DNA from 2 places in the Fructilactobacillus myrtifloralis genome. Region 1 is predicted to be linked to the other one. Evidence: a T-box and tRNA genes for the amino acid it is inferred to sense, from the RefSeq annotation. Region 1 holds a T-box; the other holds one or more tRNA genes.
What was found. The T-box of region 1 lies ahead of M3M35_RS00355 (valine--tRNA ligase). A T-box ahead of a tRNA ligase gene usually reads a tRNA of that ligase, here a tRNA-Val.
Positions count from the first base shown of each region.

Region 2: it encodes a tRNA-Val, which carries the amino acid that the T-box ahead of M3M35_RS00355 (valine--tRNA ligase) is inferred to sense. The anticodon was not compared.

Region 1 covers NZ_CP097116.1:62,760-71,186, forward strand. The annotation lists gene thiI (tRNA uracil 4-sulfurtransferase ThiI) at 1-1,146, shown strand, start outside; gene tpx (thiol peroxidase) at 1,181-1,675, shown strand; T-box leader at 1,734-1,937, shown strand; gene M3M35_RS00355 (valine--tRNA ligase) at 1,992-4,673, shown strand; gene M3M35_RS00360 (bifunctional folylpolyglutamate synthase/dihydrofolate synthase) at 4,726-6,027, shown strand; gene M3M35_RS00365 (rod shape-determining protein) at 6,129-7,133, shown strand; gene mreC (rod shape-determining protein MreC) at 7,221-8,036, shown strand; gene mreD (rod shape-determining protein MreD) at 8,049-8,427, shown strand, end outside.
Region 2 covers NZ_CP097116.1:476,369-484,795, forward strand. The annotation lists gene M3M35_RS02435 (hypothetical protein) at 1-93, shown strand, start outside; tRNA gene M3M35_RS02440 (tRNA-Asp) at 132-206, opposite strand; tRNA gene M3M35_RS02445 (tRNA-Met) at 211-284, opposite strand; tRNA gene M3M35_RS02450 (tRNA-Glu) at 297-368, opposite strand; tRNA gene M3M35_RS02455 (tRNA-Ser) at 377-464, opposite strand; tRNA gene M3M35_RS02460 (tRNA-Ile) at 468-542, opposite strand; tRNA gene M3M35_RS02465 (tRNA-Gly) at 551-621, opposite strand; tRNA gene M3M35_RS02470 (tRNA-Phe) at 648-720, opposite strand; tRNA gene M3M35_RS02475 (tRNA-Asp) at 729-803, opposite strand; tRNA gene M3M35_RS02480 (tRNA-Met) at 808-881, opposite strand; tRNA gene M3M35_RS02485 (tRNA-Ser) at 892-981, opposite strand; tRNA gene M3M35_RS02490 (tRNA-Ile) at 1,041-1,115, opposite strand; tRNA gene M3M35_RS02495 (tRNA-Met) at 1,125-1,198, opposite strand; tRNA gene M3M35_RS02500 (tRNA-Pro) at 1,243-1,316, opposite strand; tRNA gene M3M35_RS02505 (tRNA-Arg) at 1,322-1,395, opposite strand; tRNA gene M3M35_RS02510 (tRNA-Leu) at 1,401-1,486, opposite strand; tRNA gene M3M35_RS02515 (tRNA-Gly) at 1,501-1,572, opposite strand; tRNA gene M3M35_RS02520 (tRNA-Thr) at 1,577-1,649, opposite strand; tRNA gene M3M35_RS02525 (tRNA-Lys) at 1,672-1,744, opposite strand; tRNA gene M3M35_RS02530 (tRNA-Val) at 1,749-1,821, opposite strand; rRNA gene rrf (5S ribosomal RNA) at 1,827-1,943, opposite strand; rRNA gene M3M35_RS02540 (23S ribosomal RNA) at 2,013-4,928, opposite strand; tRNA gene M3M35_RS02545 (tRNA-Ala) at 5,095-5,167, opposite strand; tRNA gene M3M35_RS02550 (tRNA-Ile) at 5,203-5,277, opposite strand; rRNA gene M3M35_RS02555 (16S ribosomal RNA) at 5,362-6,937, opposite strand; gene M3M35_RS02560 (LTA synthase family protein) at 7,268-8,427, opposite strand, start outside.

The DNA of each region.
Region 1 (8,427 bases):
TTAGGCCAAAACATTCGCAACGTTTTAAAACCGTTTCCAGCGGTGGTCGTTAAAGCCCAACGGGATCGGTTACACGTACTTTTACACGGGCAAGCAGCGACACCAGTGCTGACGGCACTGCAGAAGGTGTTTGGAATTGAAACCTTTTCGCCGGTTGTTAAATTGCCGAAGGATGCCAGTTTGGAAACAATTCAAACGACGGCGGAAGCGATGATTCAGGAACATTATCAACCGGGACAAACCTTTAAGATTGCCACCCGGCGCCAAAATAAAAATTATCCACTTAACACTTACGGAATCGACGACGGAGTGGGGAGCTACATTTTAAAGCAGTTTCCTGAGATGCAGGTTGAAATGAAGCATCCCGACTTTAAACTCCAGATTGACGTGCGGCTGAGCGGGATTTACCTTTCGAGCGTCACCATTCCGGGCGCCCTTGGATTACCGGTAGGAACCGGCGGTCGGGCCACGATGATGTTGTCTGGCGGGATTGATTCTCCAGTAGCAGCCTACATGGCGATGAAACGGGGCGTTAAGGTGGATATGATCCACTTTTTCAGTCCGCCATACACGAGCCAACAAGCGCTTGCCAAGGCCAAGGATCTGGCAGCCAAGCTAGCCGCCTTTGGAGGCACGATTGATTTTATCCAAGTTCCCTTTACCAAAGTTCAAGAAGCCGTGAAGGAACAGGTGCCGGAGGGGTATCTAATGACGATTCAACGGCGGATGATGTTGCGGTTGGCAGCCGCCATTACGCTGGACCGGCACTGCAACGGGGTCTTTACGGGAGAATCGTTGGGACAGGTAGCTTCACAGACGTTGGAAAGCATGCGTGCCATTAACGACGTCACTTCGTTACCAGTGTTACGCCCGTTATTATCGCTGGATAAAACGGAAATCATTAAAATTGCTAGAGACATTGATACCTATGATCTGTCCATCATGCCCTTTGAAGATTGCTGTACGATTTTTACACCGCCGACCCCAAAGACCAAACCCGATCTAGAAAAAACCCGGAACTTTGAGCAATTAATTGACGTCGATGGGTTGATGAACGAGGCGCTGGCCGGGATTGAGGTTACCAAGATTAACGTTGGCGATGACTATCTCAACGCTCAAGAAGACGTGTTTGCCGAACTACTATAAAAGTTGGTGGTAAACACAACCAGGAGGAATAACCATGCAAGTGAAGTTAATGGATCAAACGGTATCGTTATTAGGAAACCCACCCGCTGTGGGGGATTTATTGCCCGATTTTACGGTGATTAACGATCAGGGCCAACCAGTTACTACGCACGATTTACTGGGCAAGCCCATGGTGCTGTGTGCGGTTCCGGATTTGAATACCGATGTTTGTAGTTTAGAAACCAAAAAATTTAACCAGCAGGCGGATCAATTTCCCAAGGCCCGGTTTGTAACAATCTCCAACAATCCTCTCGCAGAACAAACCGATTGGTGTGCGGCGGAGGGCGTGGAAAACCTTGAGATTCTGTCAGATGAACCGGGTTCGTTTGGCAAAGCAACCGGGTTGTACATTCCGAGCTTTAAACACTTGGCCCGGGCGGTGTTTGTGGTAAATGCCGAAGGGCAGATTACCTACGAAGAAGTGTTAGCACAGGTTGCATCCGAGCCGGATTATGCCGCTGCTTTAGACGCGTTACAAAAGTTGCTCTAGGAAGCGTTTAAAAGTAGTTGACGAATTTGGGAAAGTTAAGTATATTATGGAACGAATACTAAATGCAGTGAGCAAGAGGCAGTCTGCGTCGTCATTTGCAGGGAGAGAACGCTAGTGAGAAGTTCTTAATGACTGGAGACTGTGTAGCTTGGGAGCAGGGATAGCAACTTTGGTTGGTATCAACGGACGCCACCGTTATTGGTTTGAGTTGGGATTAGACTATAATCCAATTTAGGTGGTACCGCGAGCATTCGTCCTATTGTAGGGACGGGTGCTTTTTTTGTAACTCGGAAAGAGCAATAAATGAGGTGATTGCATGGACAAGCAGGAAACAGAAGCAACAACGGAAATGTCAACGAAGTTTGACCCCCATGCCGTAGAGCAGGGGATGTACCAAAAATGGGTTGACGAGGGCGTTTTTAAGCCCAGTGGTAATCAACAGGCCCAACCCTATTCAATCGTATTGCCCCCACCGAACGTAACGGGTAAGCTCCATTTAGGGCACGCGTGGAATACGACCTTGCAGGATATGCTAATCCGGCAAAAACGGATGGAAGGCTACGATACCCTGTGGCTACCGGGCATGGATCATGCGGGGATTGCCACCCAAGCTAAAGTGGAGGCCATGTTACGCGAGAAAGGGATTTCTCGCTACGACCTTGGTCGCGAACGGTTCATCCAACAGGTTTGGGAGTGGAAGGATAAGTTTGCGGCTACGATTCACGAACAGTGGGCGAAGCTCGGCCTCTCGCTTGATTATGACCGCGAAACCTTTACCCTCGATGACGGGGTTTCAAAGGCCGTGCGCAAGGTGTTCGTAGACCTCTACAATCAAGGACTGATTTACCGGGCTAAATACATCATTAACTGGGATCCGCAAGCGCGGACGGCTTTGTCAGACATTGAGGTTGAACACAAAGATGATCAGGGTGCGTTTTACCACGTTAAGTACCAATTTACTGGGGACACAACCTTTAATGGTAAAGACTACATTGAAATTGCCACCACGCGACCAGAAACCATGTTTGGGGACGTAGCGGTTGCCGTTAATCCAAGTGATGAACGGTACAAAGAACTTGTGGGGAAAACGGTGGTCGTACCATTAGTTAACCGCGAAATTCCCATTATTGCTGATCACTACGTTGATCCAGAGTTTGGGACGGGAATGGTTAAAATTACGCCGGCTCACGATTCCAATGACTTTAAAGTTGGAAAGCGCCACGATTTAGCCGAAATTAACACGATGAATGAGGATGCCTCCCTCAACGAAAACGCCGGCAAATACGAGGGAATGGATCGGTTTGCTGCACGCGAAGCGATTGCCAAGGACTTGGAAGCCGCAGGAGCGATGTTGCGGGTCGAACCAATCGTGCACTCGGTGGGCCACTCCGAACGGACTGGAGTGCAGGTGGAATCCCGTCTCTCCACTCAGTGGTTTGTTAAAATGAAGCCTCTGGCAGAAGCTGCGTTAAAGAACCAACAGACTGATGACGCCGTTAACTTCGTGCCTGAACGCTTTGAAAAGACCTTTAGTCGGTGGATGGAAGACGTGCACGACTGGGTAATTTCGCGGCAGTTGTGGTGGGGACACCGGATTCCAGCTTGGTATCACAAAGAAACCGGGGAAATGTACGTTGGTGAGACGGCCCCGAAGGATGCGGAAAACTGGGTCCAGGATCCGGATGTATTGGATACCTGGTTCTCGTCTGGACTATGGCCCTTTACGACGATGGGATGGCCGGATACAGATGCTCCAGACTTTAAACGGTACTTCCCAACTTCAACGATGGTCACGGGGTATGACTTGGTGTTCTTCTGGATTTCCCGGATGATTTTCTTAAGTCTTCACTTTACGGACCGGCGGCCGTTTAAGGACGTGCTGTTGCACGGTCTCATTAGGGATGAACAGGGGCGGAAAATGAGTAAGTCCCTCGGAAACGGAATTGATCCCATGGATGTGATTGACCAGTACGGGGCGGATGCCCTCCGGTGGTCCCTATCAACGGGAACGACTCCCGGGCAGGACGAACGGTTCAGTTACGATAAGATGGACGGTTCGTGGAAATTTGTGAATAAAATTTGGAACGCCAGTCGGTACGTGATTATGAACCTAGGTGAGATGACCAAGCCGACCCTCCCACCGGCCTCCGAATGGAATCTGGCGGATCGGTGGATCTTGGCACGGCTGAACCATACGGTGGCACACGTACGGGAAAACTACGATAAGTATAACTTTGGAGAGGCGAACCGCGCTCTGTACGATTTCATTTGGAACGATTTTTGTGATTGGTACATCGAGATGAGTAAGGAAACGCTAACGGGAGCTGACGAGCAGGCCAAAGCGAACACCCGCAACGTGCTCGCGTACGTGTTGGATCAGTTCTTACGGCTTTTACATCCCGTGATGCCGTTTGTGACGGAAAAAATATGGCTTTCGATGCCGCACGTCGGGAAATCATTAGTCACGGCTGCCTATCCAGAAGTGCACGCGGACTTTGAGAATGCAACGGCTGAAAGTGACATGGATCACCTGATTGAGATTATTAAAGCCATCCGTAACATTCGGGCGGAAGCTAACGCACCGTTGGGTCGGCCCGTGGACATTTTGATTAAGACGAACAATGACGATCTGAAACGGGTCTTAGAAACCAACCGCGAATATCTAGAACGCTTTGGGCACCCGCGCCAACTTGAAATTGGACCAGATGTGGTTGCTCCGAACCTCGCAATGACGGCCGTTGTTACGGATGCCGAGATTAGCATTCCGCTGGCAGAATTAATTGACTTGCATGATGAAGTGCAACGTTTGACTAAGGAAGTCGAGAAGTTCCAAGCGGAAGTAGACCGTGCGACGAAGAAGTTAGCTAACGAGAAGTTCGTGGCGAACGCTCCGGCAGAAGTGGTGGCAGAAGAACGGGCTAAGCAAGCTGACAACGAGCAAAAATTGGCAGCGACGCAACAACGCCTATCCGAAGTGCAAGCTGCTTTAGCAGAATAACGCAAAACAAGTCCAGATAATTCTGGGCTTGTTTTAGTGAGGAGTAAAAATGATGACAGATTACCAGGCGGCCCTGCACTACATCCACAGCCGTCCGCGGGTTCAAAAGGAAGCCTCCCAGCGCCGGATTAACGAGCTCCTGCGCCGCCTAGGCCATCCAGAACGGCAGCTTGCGACGATTCACGTGGTAGGGACCAACGGTAAGGGGTCCGTCGTGGCTTACTTACAACAATTATTACAGGCCAGCGGTCTCCGGGTGGGTACGTTTACCTCACCGTTTATCGTCCGCTTTAACGAACGGATGATGATTAATCGGATCCCCATTTCAGATGCCGAGTTAATCCGGCTGGTTGCCCACGTCAAACCACTAGTGGCCGCAATGGAAGCCCAGGATCCGACCCTGGGGCCCTCGGAATTTGAAGTGATTACTGCCTTGATGTATCAATACTTTAACGAGCAGGGGGTTGACCTAGCAATTGTGGAGGCCGGAATCGGAGGCCAATCAGATTCGACTAACGTGGCCGATCGAGCCTTGTTAACCGTGATCACGACAATTGGACTTGATCACATGCAGATTTTAGGTGACACGGTCGCGGCAATTGCGCGTGACAAGGCCGGGATGATTCGGAATCAGGTTCCCACGGTGGCCGGCCGCTTTCCTACGGATGCCAATCGCATCGTGCAGACAGTTGCCCAGCAGCACCATAGTCCTGTGCTTCAACTTGACCGGCAGTTTAGATACCAGCCCCAAACGCGCACCAGTTTTTCCTTCCTGGATTCGCAGGGCCTCATTCCGAATGTGCCAACGAGTATGCTGGGTGATTTTGAAATGGAAGACGCTGCGCTTGCGATTGCTGCGTTTCGAACGTTAAGTCAGACGACCTTGCAACTTGTTCCGGCGCAAAGTTCCCGGATAGTGCGCCAAGCAATCGTACAGACTCGCTGGCCGGGTCGGATGGAAGTGGTCCATGTTAATCCAAAGGTGTTACTGGATGGCGCCCACAATGTTCCAGCCATTAACCGGTTGTGTGAAACTCTGGCCGCGTTTCCCGAACGAACCTTGAACGTGGTGTTTGCGGCGTTTTCCGACAAACAGTTTTACCAAATGCGCACCCGGTTAGCGCAGGAACCACGGGTGCACCTGTACCTAACGACGTTTCAGGGGAGCGGGACGCGGAGCAGCGCGCCCCTGCAACCAGCGGATGCCCTTGAAGCGGAGCTAATTCCGGAGTGGAAAACGGCCGTGCAAACCGCCATGCAAGCCACTCCGGCCGACGGGATGACTATCGTGACCGGGTCCCTCTTGTTTATTGCCACCGTGCGCAACTGGTTCGTGCAAGGAGATAAACCTTAAAGAATTGCTAATAATTTCAAACGGGAACCGTAACGGCACGCAGTATGATATACTGTGATTATTAAAAAGAAATTAAATCTTATCATAAAGGGATGAACGTTTTGTTTGGATTAGGAACTAAAAACATTGGCATCGATTTAGGGACTGCCAATACACTTGTATACGTCGATGGAAAGGGAATCGTCCTCCGCGAACCTTCTGTTGTGGCAAAAAATGCAAAGACGGGTGAAATTGTGGCAGTTGGAAACGAAGCCGAAGAAATGATTGGGCGCGCTCCAGCTAGCATTGAAGTGATTCGCCCCATGCGCGACGGGGTGATTGCTGACTATGACACGACCGTTACGATGTTGAAGTACTACATCGGCAAGGCCCTGGGAAATCGGAACGTGAAGCCGTACGTAATGGTTTGTGTTCCGAGTGGCATTACGACCGTGGAAAAACGGGCCGTGATTGATGCCACCCGCGTGGCTGGTGCTCGGGACGCGTTTGTAATGGAAGAACCATTTGTGGCTGCTGTAGGAGCAGGACTACCCGTGATGGATCCGACGGGAAGCATGGTGGTTGACATTGGTGGGGGAACCACGGATGTTGCAACCCTCTCCCTGGGTGGAATTGTCTCATCACGTTCCATTCGGATGGCGGGTGACAAACTGGACGAAGCCATTGTGTCGTACGTTCGGAAAAACTACAACTTATTAATTGGCACGCCAACTGCGGAACAAGTTAAAATCAAAATTGGGTCGGCTTCGATTGAAAAAGCCCGGCAAATGGAAGGCGAAACGGTGCGCGGTCGGGACTTGTTGACGGGATTACCAAAGTCAACCGAAGTTACGGCAGAAGACGTGGCTACGGCCATTCACGAAGGCATTTTAGAGATTATTAATGCAATTAAAGAAACGCTAGAAGCTACGTCGCCAGAAATTTCTGCAGACGTAGTGGACCACGGAATTGTGTTAACTGGTGGGGGCGCTTTGATCAAGAACCTGGATGAGGTCATTGCCGACGCTACCAAGGTTCCCGTTAGCGTGGCCCAGGATCCATTGGATTGTGTGGCCATCGGAACCGGTGAATCATTAAAGAGCATGGAAGTCATGAAGAAAAAATAAAACAAATAAGCGGGCCCTCCCGCTTATTTGTTTTATAGCAGTGAATGGGAGATTGATATGCATAAGCTTTTTTCAAGCCGAAGTTTAGTGATTGTAGTGATTTGTTTAGTCCTAAGTGTCGGTTTAATTAGCGGAACGGTTGCAATTCGTAACCATCGGGCCATGCCACCGTTCTTACAAAGAATTGGCAATGATGTAGCTGGCATTGGAAATCAAACTCTGGGATTTCCGGTCGGCGTGGTCAACGGCTTTTTTGCAAATACCAATGATTTAATTAACACCTACCACGAAAATCGGATTTTGAAGGGGAAAGTGGACCAAATTGAAGCCACGCAAACCCAAAATAAGGCGCTTAGCACCGAAAATCGGCAGCTAAAACGGCAACTGAAATTGGATAAAACCCTCACGGATTACGCGAAGGTGAATGCCAGTGTAATTGCCCGGACGCCGTCTAACTGGCAACAACAGTTAATTATTAACAAGGGTCGGGTCTCCGGCATTCAAAAGAACATGCCAGTGGTGGTTAACCAAGGACTGATTGGTCGAATTAGTGAAGTTAATGACACCAATAGTAAGATTGAGTTAATCACGGATAGTGGTGACGGAGCGAACCGGTTTGCGGTGGAAGTTGCTGGGGAAAAAGGCCCAATTGATGGGTTGATTTCTGGCTATGATAATGGTCGTAACGAACTTGAAATGGGGAGCTTAACTTCCAAAGACAAGATTAAAAAGGGCGCCAAGGTCATGACGAATGGACTGGGTGGCACAACGCCGAAGGGTCTGTACGTTGGAAAGGTGACCGGAGTTTCGGGGGCCGCAAACGGAATCTCGGAACGGATTAACATTAAACCGGCAGCGGATACCCGGAGCATTGACGTGGTTTCCGTCCTCGGGAAGAAATAGGAGGAGCCCATGATGAAGCGACGAAAACATCATTTCCTGTTTCCAATCGGCTTAGTGATTGCCTTTGTCTTTGAGGGTTCGATCATGCACTTTTTTTCGACGCTCTTAGCCGGGACCTTTCCAATGGTTCCGTATTTGACCATGCTATGGTTTGTGTATGCCATCATGTTTGTGCGGGATTTGCACCAGCTCCATTTGTACTGGTGGGCCTTTGGAATCGGGATCGTGTACGATTTGTACTACATTGGCGTCCTCGGAATTTATACCTTTATTTTTCCGCTGATTGTGTACGTCACTAAGTTAATGACGACGTACATTGAAGAGAACGTTGTTAGTGGAACCTTAATCTATCTAATTGATGTGATTATTGTGTTAATATTAGGGTATGGGG
Region 2 (8,427 bases), 410 kb from region 1:
CAAAATGCGTTCATTGCATACGATAACTTTAAAAATGATCCTGGGGCTGATTACCACGAAGTCGGTTACCAACGGTTTCAACCAAAAGCATAAAAAAAGAGAGATGAATTACTTCATCTCTCTTTTTTGGACGGTCCGTACGAGACTCGAACTCGTGATCTCCTGCGTGACAGGCAGGCGTCTTAAACCGACTGGACCAACGGACCAAAATTGCGGGGGCTGGATTTGAACCAACGACCTCCGGGTTATGAGCCCGACGAGCTGCCAGACTGCTCTACCCCGCGATAATTAAAAAATGACCCGTACGGGATTCGAACCCATGTTACTGCCGTGAAAGGGCAGTGTCTTAACCACTTGACCAACGGGTCATAAAAAACGGAGAAGGAGAGATTCGAACTCTCGCGCCGCTTACGCGACCTACACCCTTAGCAGGGGCGCCTCTTCAGCCACTTGAGTACTTCTCCATATGGGCCTAAGTGGACTCGAACCACCGACCTCACGCTTATCAGGCGTGCGCTCTAAACCAGCTGAGCTATAGGCCCAAAACAAAAGCGGGTGACGAGAATCGAACTCGCGACAATAGCTTGGAAGGCTATGGTTTTACCACTAAACTACACCCGCATAACATATTAAAATAATGAAACAAGTGGCGCGGGACAGAATCGAACTGCCGACACACGGAGCTTCAATCCGTTGCTCTACCAACTGAGCTACCGAGCCATGGTAAGCGGTCCGTACGAGACTCGAACTCGTGATCTCCTGCGTGACAGGCAGGCGTCTTAAACCGACTGGACCAACGGACCAAAATTGCGGGGGCTGGATTTGAACCAACGACCTCCGGGTTATGAGCCCGACGAGCTACCAGACTGCTCTACCCCGCGATAATTAAAAAGGAGGATGAGAGATTCGAACTCTCGCGCGATTTGACTCGCCTGACGGTTTTCAAGACCGTTCCCTTCAGCCAGACTTGGGTAATCCTCCATCAAACAAAAACAATTATAACACATGAAAAATACGGCCGTCAAGTTAATCTTGACCAATGGATCTTGTAGGACTCGAACCTACGACCGGACGGTTATGAGCCGTCTGCTCTAAACCAACTGAGCTAAAGATCCAAGACCTAATCGCGGCGGAGGGAATCGAACCCCCGACCTCTCGGGTATGAACCGAACGCTCTAGCCAGCTGAGCTACACCGCGATTGATAGGTAATCATTACCTAAAATAGATATTAAAATATCTAATCGGGAAGACAGGATTCGAACCTGCGACCCCCTGGTCCCAAACCAGGTGCTCTACCAAGCTGAGCTACTTCCCGAAAAATGCACCTAGCAGGAGTCGAACCTGCAACCTTCTGATTCGTAGTCAGACACTCTATCCAATTGCGCTATAGGTGCATAAATGCCGAGGACCGGGATCGAACCGGTACGGTCATTACTGACCGCAGGATTTTAAGTCCTGTGCGTCTGCCAATTCCGCCACCCCGGCAAAAGGTGGTACAAAGCGGAAGACGGGATTCGAACCCGCGACCTCCACCATGGCAAGGTGGCGTTCTACCACTGAACTACTTCCGCATAATGCCGACTAGAGGATTCGAACCTCCGACCCCCTGTTTACAAGACAGGTGCTCTGCCAACTGAGCTAAGTCGGCATATGCATAACTATTAAAATAATGAGCCGTGGCAGGTTCGAACTGCCGACCCTCTGATTAAAAGTCAGATGCTCTACCGACTGAGCTAACGGCTCAATATGGAAGATACAGGGATCGAACCTGTGACCTCCTGCTTGTAAGGCAGATGCTCTCCCAGCTGAGCTAATCTTCCAAAACGCGTGGCAACGTCCTATCCTCGCAGGGGGCGATCCCCCAACTACTTTTGGCGTGCTAAAGCTTAACTTCTGTGTTCGGCATGGGAACAGGTGTATCCTTTAGGCTATCGCCACCACACTTCTGAGTGAACTTCGTTCCCTCAAAACTAGCTAATATTATTTTCTGCTGAGTCACCATTGCTCTTCCTTGGTTAAGTCCTCGACTGATTAGTATTAGTCCGCTTCACGTATCACTACGCTTCCACTTCTAACCTATCGACCTGATCATCTTTCAGGAGTCTTACTTCCATATAGGAATGGGAAATCTCATCTTGAGGCGAGTTTCACACTTAGATGCTTTCAGCGTTTATCTCATCCATACATAGCTACTCAGCAATGTGCCTGGCGGCGCAACTGATACACCAGCGGTATGTCCATCCCGGTCCTCTCGTACTAGGGACAGCTCCTCTCAAATTTCCTGCGCCCGCGACGGATAGGGACCGAACTGTCTCACGACGTTCTGAACCCAGCTCGCGTACCGCTTTAATGGGCGAACAGCCCAACCCTTGGGACCAACTACAGCCCCAGGATGCGATGAGCCGACATCGAGGTGCCAAACCTCCCCGTCGATGTGAACTCTTGGGGGAGATAAGCCTGTTATCCCCAGGGTAGCTTTTATCCGTTGAGCGATGGCCCTTCCATACGGTACCACCGGATCACTAAGTCCGACTTTCGTCCCTGCTCGACTAGTCAGTCTCGCAGTCAAGCTTGCTTCTGCCTTTACACTTACAGAATGATTTCCAACCATTCTAAGCAAACCTTTGAGCGCCTCCGTTACTATTTAGGAGGCGACCGCCCCAGTCAAACTGCCAACCAGACACTGTCTCCGAGCACGCTAAGTGCTCAGGGTTAGAGTGTTCACATAGCAAGGGTAGTATCCCACGGGTGCCTCCACCGAGACTAGCGTCCCGGTTTCAATGGCTCCTACCTATCCTGTACAAGCTATGTAAACACCCAATATCAAGCTACAGTAAAGCTCCATGGGGTCTTTCCGTCCTGTCGCGGGTAACCTGCTTCTTCACAGGTATCTTAATTTCACCGAGTCTCTCGTTGAGACAGTACTCAAATCGTTACGCCTTTCGTGCGGGTCGGAACTTACCCGACAAGGAATTTCGCTACCTTAGGACCGTTATAGTTACGGCCGCCGTTTACTGGGGCTTCATTTCGAGGCGTCGCCGAAGCTAACCTTTCCACTTAACCTTCCAGCACCGGGCAGGCGTCAGCCCATATACTTCATCTTACGATTTTGCATAAACCTGTGTTTTTGATAAACAGTCGTTTGAGTCTCTTCACTGCGGCTGACCTGACGGTCAGCACCCCTTCTTCCGAAGTTACGGGGTCATTTTGCCGAGTTCCTTAACGAGAGTTCTCTCGCTCACCTGAGGATACTCTCCTCGACTACCTGTGTCGGTTTGCGGTACGGGTAGTTAATTACTAACTAGAAGCTTTTCTCGGCAGCGTGACATCGGTTCCTTCTCTACTTTAATTTCGATCCTCATCATCGCTTGTCAACCCGGTGAGAAGCATTTCACTCCTTACCTGACTTACGATTTGAACATACCTTTCCAATCGTATGCTAAACCTAGCCTTCTGCGTCCCTCCATCGTTCAAACATAATTAACTAGTACAGGAATCTCAACCTGTTATCCATCGCCTACGCTTCTCAGCCTCGGCTTAGGTCCCGACTAACCCTGGGAGGACGAGCCTTCCCCAGGAAACCTTAGTCATTCGGTGGATCAGATTCTCACTGATCTTTCGCTACTCATACCGGCATTCTCACTTCTAAGCGCTCCAACAGTCCTTCCGGTCTGCCTTCATTGCCCTTAGAACGCTCTCCTATCACGCAACGTAGTTGCGTCCGCAGTCTCGGTAATATGCTTAGCCCCGGTAAATTTTCGGCGCAGAATCACTCGACTAGTGAGCTATTACGCACTCTTTAAATGGTGGCTGCTTCTGAGCCAACATCCTAGTTGTCTAAGCAACTCCACTTCCTTTTCCACTTAGCATATATTTAGGGACCTTAACTGGCGGTCTGGGCTGTTCCCCTTTCGACGATGGATCTTATCACTCATCGTCTGACTCCCGGACATAAATCAATGGTATTCGGAGTTTATCTGAACTCAGTAATCCAAGACGGACCCCTCGCTCAAACAGTGGCTCTACCTCCATGATTCTAATTCCGAGGCTAGCCCTAAAGCTATTTCGGAGAGAACCAGCTATCTCCAAGTTCGTTTGGAATTTCACCGCTATCCACACCTCATCCCAGCACTTTTCAACGTACACGGGTTCGGACCTCCGGTGCGTATTACCGCACTTTCATCCTGGACATGGATAGATCACCTGGTTTCGGGTCTACGGCAACATACTAATTCGCCCTCTTAAGACTCGCTTTCGCTACGGCTCCGCTTCTTCGGCTTAACCTTGCATGCAACTGTAACTCGCCGGTTCATTCTACAAGAGGCACGCTATCACCCCTTAACGGGCTCTAACTGCTTGTAGGCACATGGTTGCAGGAACTATTTCACTCCCCTTCCGGGGTGCTTTTCACCTTTCCCTCACGGTACTGGTTCACTATCGGTCACTAGGGAGTATTTAGCCTTGGGAGATGGTCCTCCCGGATTCCGACGCCGTTTCACGTGTGGCGCCGTACTCAGGATCCTGAACTGAGGGAATTCAATTTCGCTTACGAGACTATCACTCTCTTTGGTGCAGCTTCCCAACTGCTTCAGCTATCAAATTCTTTTGTAACTCAAATGTTCAGTCCTACAACCCCGAACCACGAAGGTTCGGTTTGGGCTATTCCCAGTTCGCTCGCCGCTACTATGGGAATCGAAATTTCTTTATCTTCCTGTGGGTACTTAGATGTTTCAGTTCCCCACGTCTACCTCTCCGCAGCTATGAATTCACTACGCAGTGATTAGTCATGACACTAATCGAGTTTCCTCATTCGGAAATCTCCGGATCAAAGCTTACTTACAGCTCCCCGAAGCATATCGGTGTTAGTTCCGTCCTTCATCGGCTCCTAGTACCAAGGCATTCACCATGCGCCCTTCTTAACTTAACCTATAATCCTGCGGATTATAAATCATTGAGTTTAGCGATCAAACTATTAAAAAACTCAAATTACACAATGGTTGTTCTCGGTTGAAATTATATTAACAATATAATTCTTACAGAAAATAATATTATCTAGTTTTCAAAGAACCAAGCGGTACTAAAGCTAGTACCAATGGAGAATAGCGGGATCGAACCGCTGACCTCCTGCTTGCAAAGCAGGTGCTCTCCCAGCTGAGCTAATTCCCCAAAAGGTTAAATTGTAATGCCGAACCCGTCGGCGATGGGCCTAAGTGGACTCGAACCACCGACCTCACGCTTATCAGGCGTGCGCTCTAAACCAGCTGAGCTATAGGCCCAAAAAGCGCGGATATCATGTGAGAGTAATCCTCTCAAAACTAAACAAGACTTTGATCGGTGTAAGGTTCCGTATTATTCCTTAGAAAGGAGGTGATCCAGCCGCAGGTTCTCCTACGGCTACCTTGTTACGACTTCACCCTAATCATCTGTCCCACCTTAGGCGGCGGACTCCTAACGGTTATCCAACCGACTTTGGGTGTTACAAACTCTCATGGTGTGACGGGCGGTGTGTACAAGACCCGGGAACGTATTCACCGTGGCATGCTGATCCACGATTACTAGCGATTCCAACTTCATGCAGGCGAGTTGCAGCCTGCAATCCGAACTGAGAACGGTTTTAAGAGATTAGCTTGACCTCGCGGTTTCGCGACTCGTTGTACCGTCCATTGTAGCACGTGTGTAGCCCAGGTCATAAGGGGCATGATGATTTGACGTCATCCCCACCTTCCTCCGGTTTATCACCGGCAGTCTCTCTAGAGTGCCCAACTGAATGCTGGCAACTAAAGACAAGGGTTGCGCTCGTTGCGGGACTTAACCCAACATCTCACGACACGAGCTGACGACAACCATGCACCACCTGTCATTCTGCCCCCGAAGGGGACACCTAATCTCTTAGGCTAACAGAAGATGTCAAGACCTGGTAAGGTTCTTCGCGTAGCATCGAATTAAACCACATGCTCCACCGCTTGTGCGGGTCCCCGTCAATTCCTTTGAGTTTCAACCTTGCGGTCGTACTCCCCAGGCGGAATGCTTAATGCGTTAGCTCCGGCACTGAGAGGCGGAAACCTCCCAACACCTAGCATTCATCGTTTACGGCATGGACTACCAGGGTATCTAATCCTGTTTGCTACCCATGCTTTCGAGCCTCAGCGTCAGATGCAGACTAGACAGCCGCCTTCGCCACTGGTGTTCCTTCATATATCTACGCATTTCACCGCTACACATGAAGTTCCACTGTCCTCTTCTGCACTCAAGTTTCCCAGTTTCCGATGCACTTCTTCGGTTAAGCCGAAGGCTTTCACATCAGACTTAAAAAACCGCCTGCGCTCGCTTTACGCCCAATAAATCCGGACAACGTTTGCCACCTACGTATTACCGCGGCTGCTGGCACGTAGTTAGCCGTGACTTTCTGGTTAGATACCGTCACGCCGTGAGCAGTTACTCTCACAGTCGTTCTTCTCTAACAACAGAGTTTTACGAGCCGAAACCCTTCTTCACTCACGCGGCGTTGCTCCATCAGACTTTCGTCCATTGTGGAAGATTCCCTACTGCTGCCTCCCGTAGGAGTATGGGCCGTGTCTCAGTCCCATTGTGGCAGATTACCCTCTCAGGTCTGCTACGTATCATCGCCTTGGTGAGCTATTATCTCACCAACTAGCTAATACGCCGCGGGTCCATCCAAAAGCACTAGCGCCAAGGCCAGCTTTCAAACTAAAACCATGTGGTTTTAGTTGTTATACGGTATTAGCATCTGTTTCCAGGTGTTATCCCCTACTTCTGGGCAGGTTACCCACGTGTTACTCACCAGTTCGCCACTCGGTCCGATCTAAAATCCAACCCGTGCAAGCACGGTTTTTCAATTAGGAGACCGCGTTCGACTTGCATGTATTAGGCACGCCGCCAACGTTCGTCCTGAGCCAGGATCAAACTCTCATTTTAAATGAGAACTTTACTAGCTCTACTTGATTTGTTTCTTAAAGCGAATTGACTTCGCAATTGTTTAATTTTTAAACTTCCGTCTAAAAATTCCTTACACTTTTGTAATCAAAATCTTGTTCAGTTTTCAAAGAACTACTCAGTTATCAATCACTTGACAACTTTATTATCATACGACGATTAAGTTTAAAAGTCAACTGTTTTTTTCGATCCGTTTGGAACTAACAGGTGACCGCCCTTAACGACATGAATAATCATATCAACTTCCCTCAGGTTCGTCAATACTTTTTCAATAAAAAAAGACCTGCCGGTTAAAGCAGGTCTTAAAACTAACTATTTAAGCTCTGGTGCGTCCGTTTGAAAATCAGACACGGTCGATTTACCACCGTTTTGGTCAACTAAATCGGTCTTTTCTTTCTCATCGGTTTGTTTCAGTTTCTTTAACGCTGGTTTCTTGCTGTAATTAAAGGCCTTCTTATTGACGTCGTGATAACCCTTAATTTTATGGAACCGCAATAAGTCACCATAAACAACCTTATCTGAGTTTGATAACGCGCCATTTACATAGTCTTGCATCTTGGCAATTTCTTGTTTCTGTTCCCCATTCGGTCGTAATTCCGTTCCCGTTTTGGTGTCATACACGGTTGAGCCAACCTTGGTGTACTTCGGACTGACAAAGTCACCATTTCGGAACGGCACAATCTGGTTATTATCCTTACTGGTAAGGTCCTGACCAAATTGGATCATGTTTTGGTTATTAACCCCTAATAAGTGCAACAGGGTTGGCAGGACATCAATTTCTCCTCCGTAAGTGTGGTCAATGCCCCCTTGAATGTTGGCACCGTTAATCATAAACGGCACCTTTTGGAACTGGGCCAGGTCATACTTATTCACACTCTTCTTATTCAGGAGCTTAGCAATCGCTGGCCGGTGGTTATTAGAGATTCCGTAGTGGTCCCCATACAGAACCACCACACTATTTTTCGCTAAGCCACTCTTTTGTAAGTAGGCTTCAAACTCCCCAAACGCTTGATCCAGGTAGTGCGCGGTTTGAACGTAAGGATCCACGGTACTATCGCCCGTCGTTGCGGCGGGAAAGTCTGTGTTTTGTTTGTCAATTTCATACGGATAATGATTCGTGAGGGTAATTAACTTCGCATAAAATGGTTGTGGAAGTTGCTGAATGTACGGAATGCTTTGCTTGAAGAAGATTTTATCCTTCATTCCGTACCCAATGTTGTAGTTTGGCTTGTTCTTATAGTATGCCTCACTAAAGAAGTAATCGTATCCCCATGATTTATAGGTATTATTCCGGTTCCAGAAGGTCGGAACATCCCCATGGAAGGCTGCCGTTGTGTATCCCTTTTGGTCTAGAATTGACGGCGCAGCCTGGTAGGTATTCTGACCCCCATAGGTAACCATTGCCGAACCCTGGGGCAGTCCGTACAATGAATTTTCTAACATCATCTCAGCATCAGAAGTTTTCCCCTGGG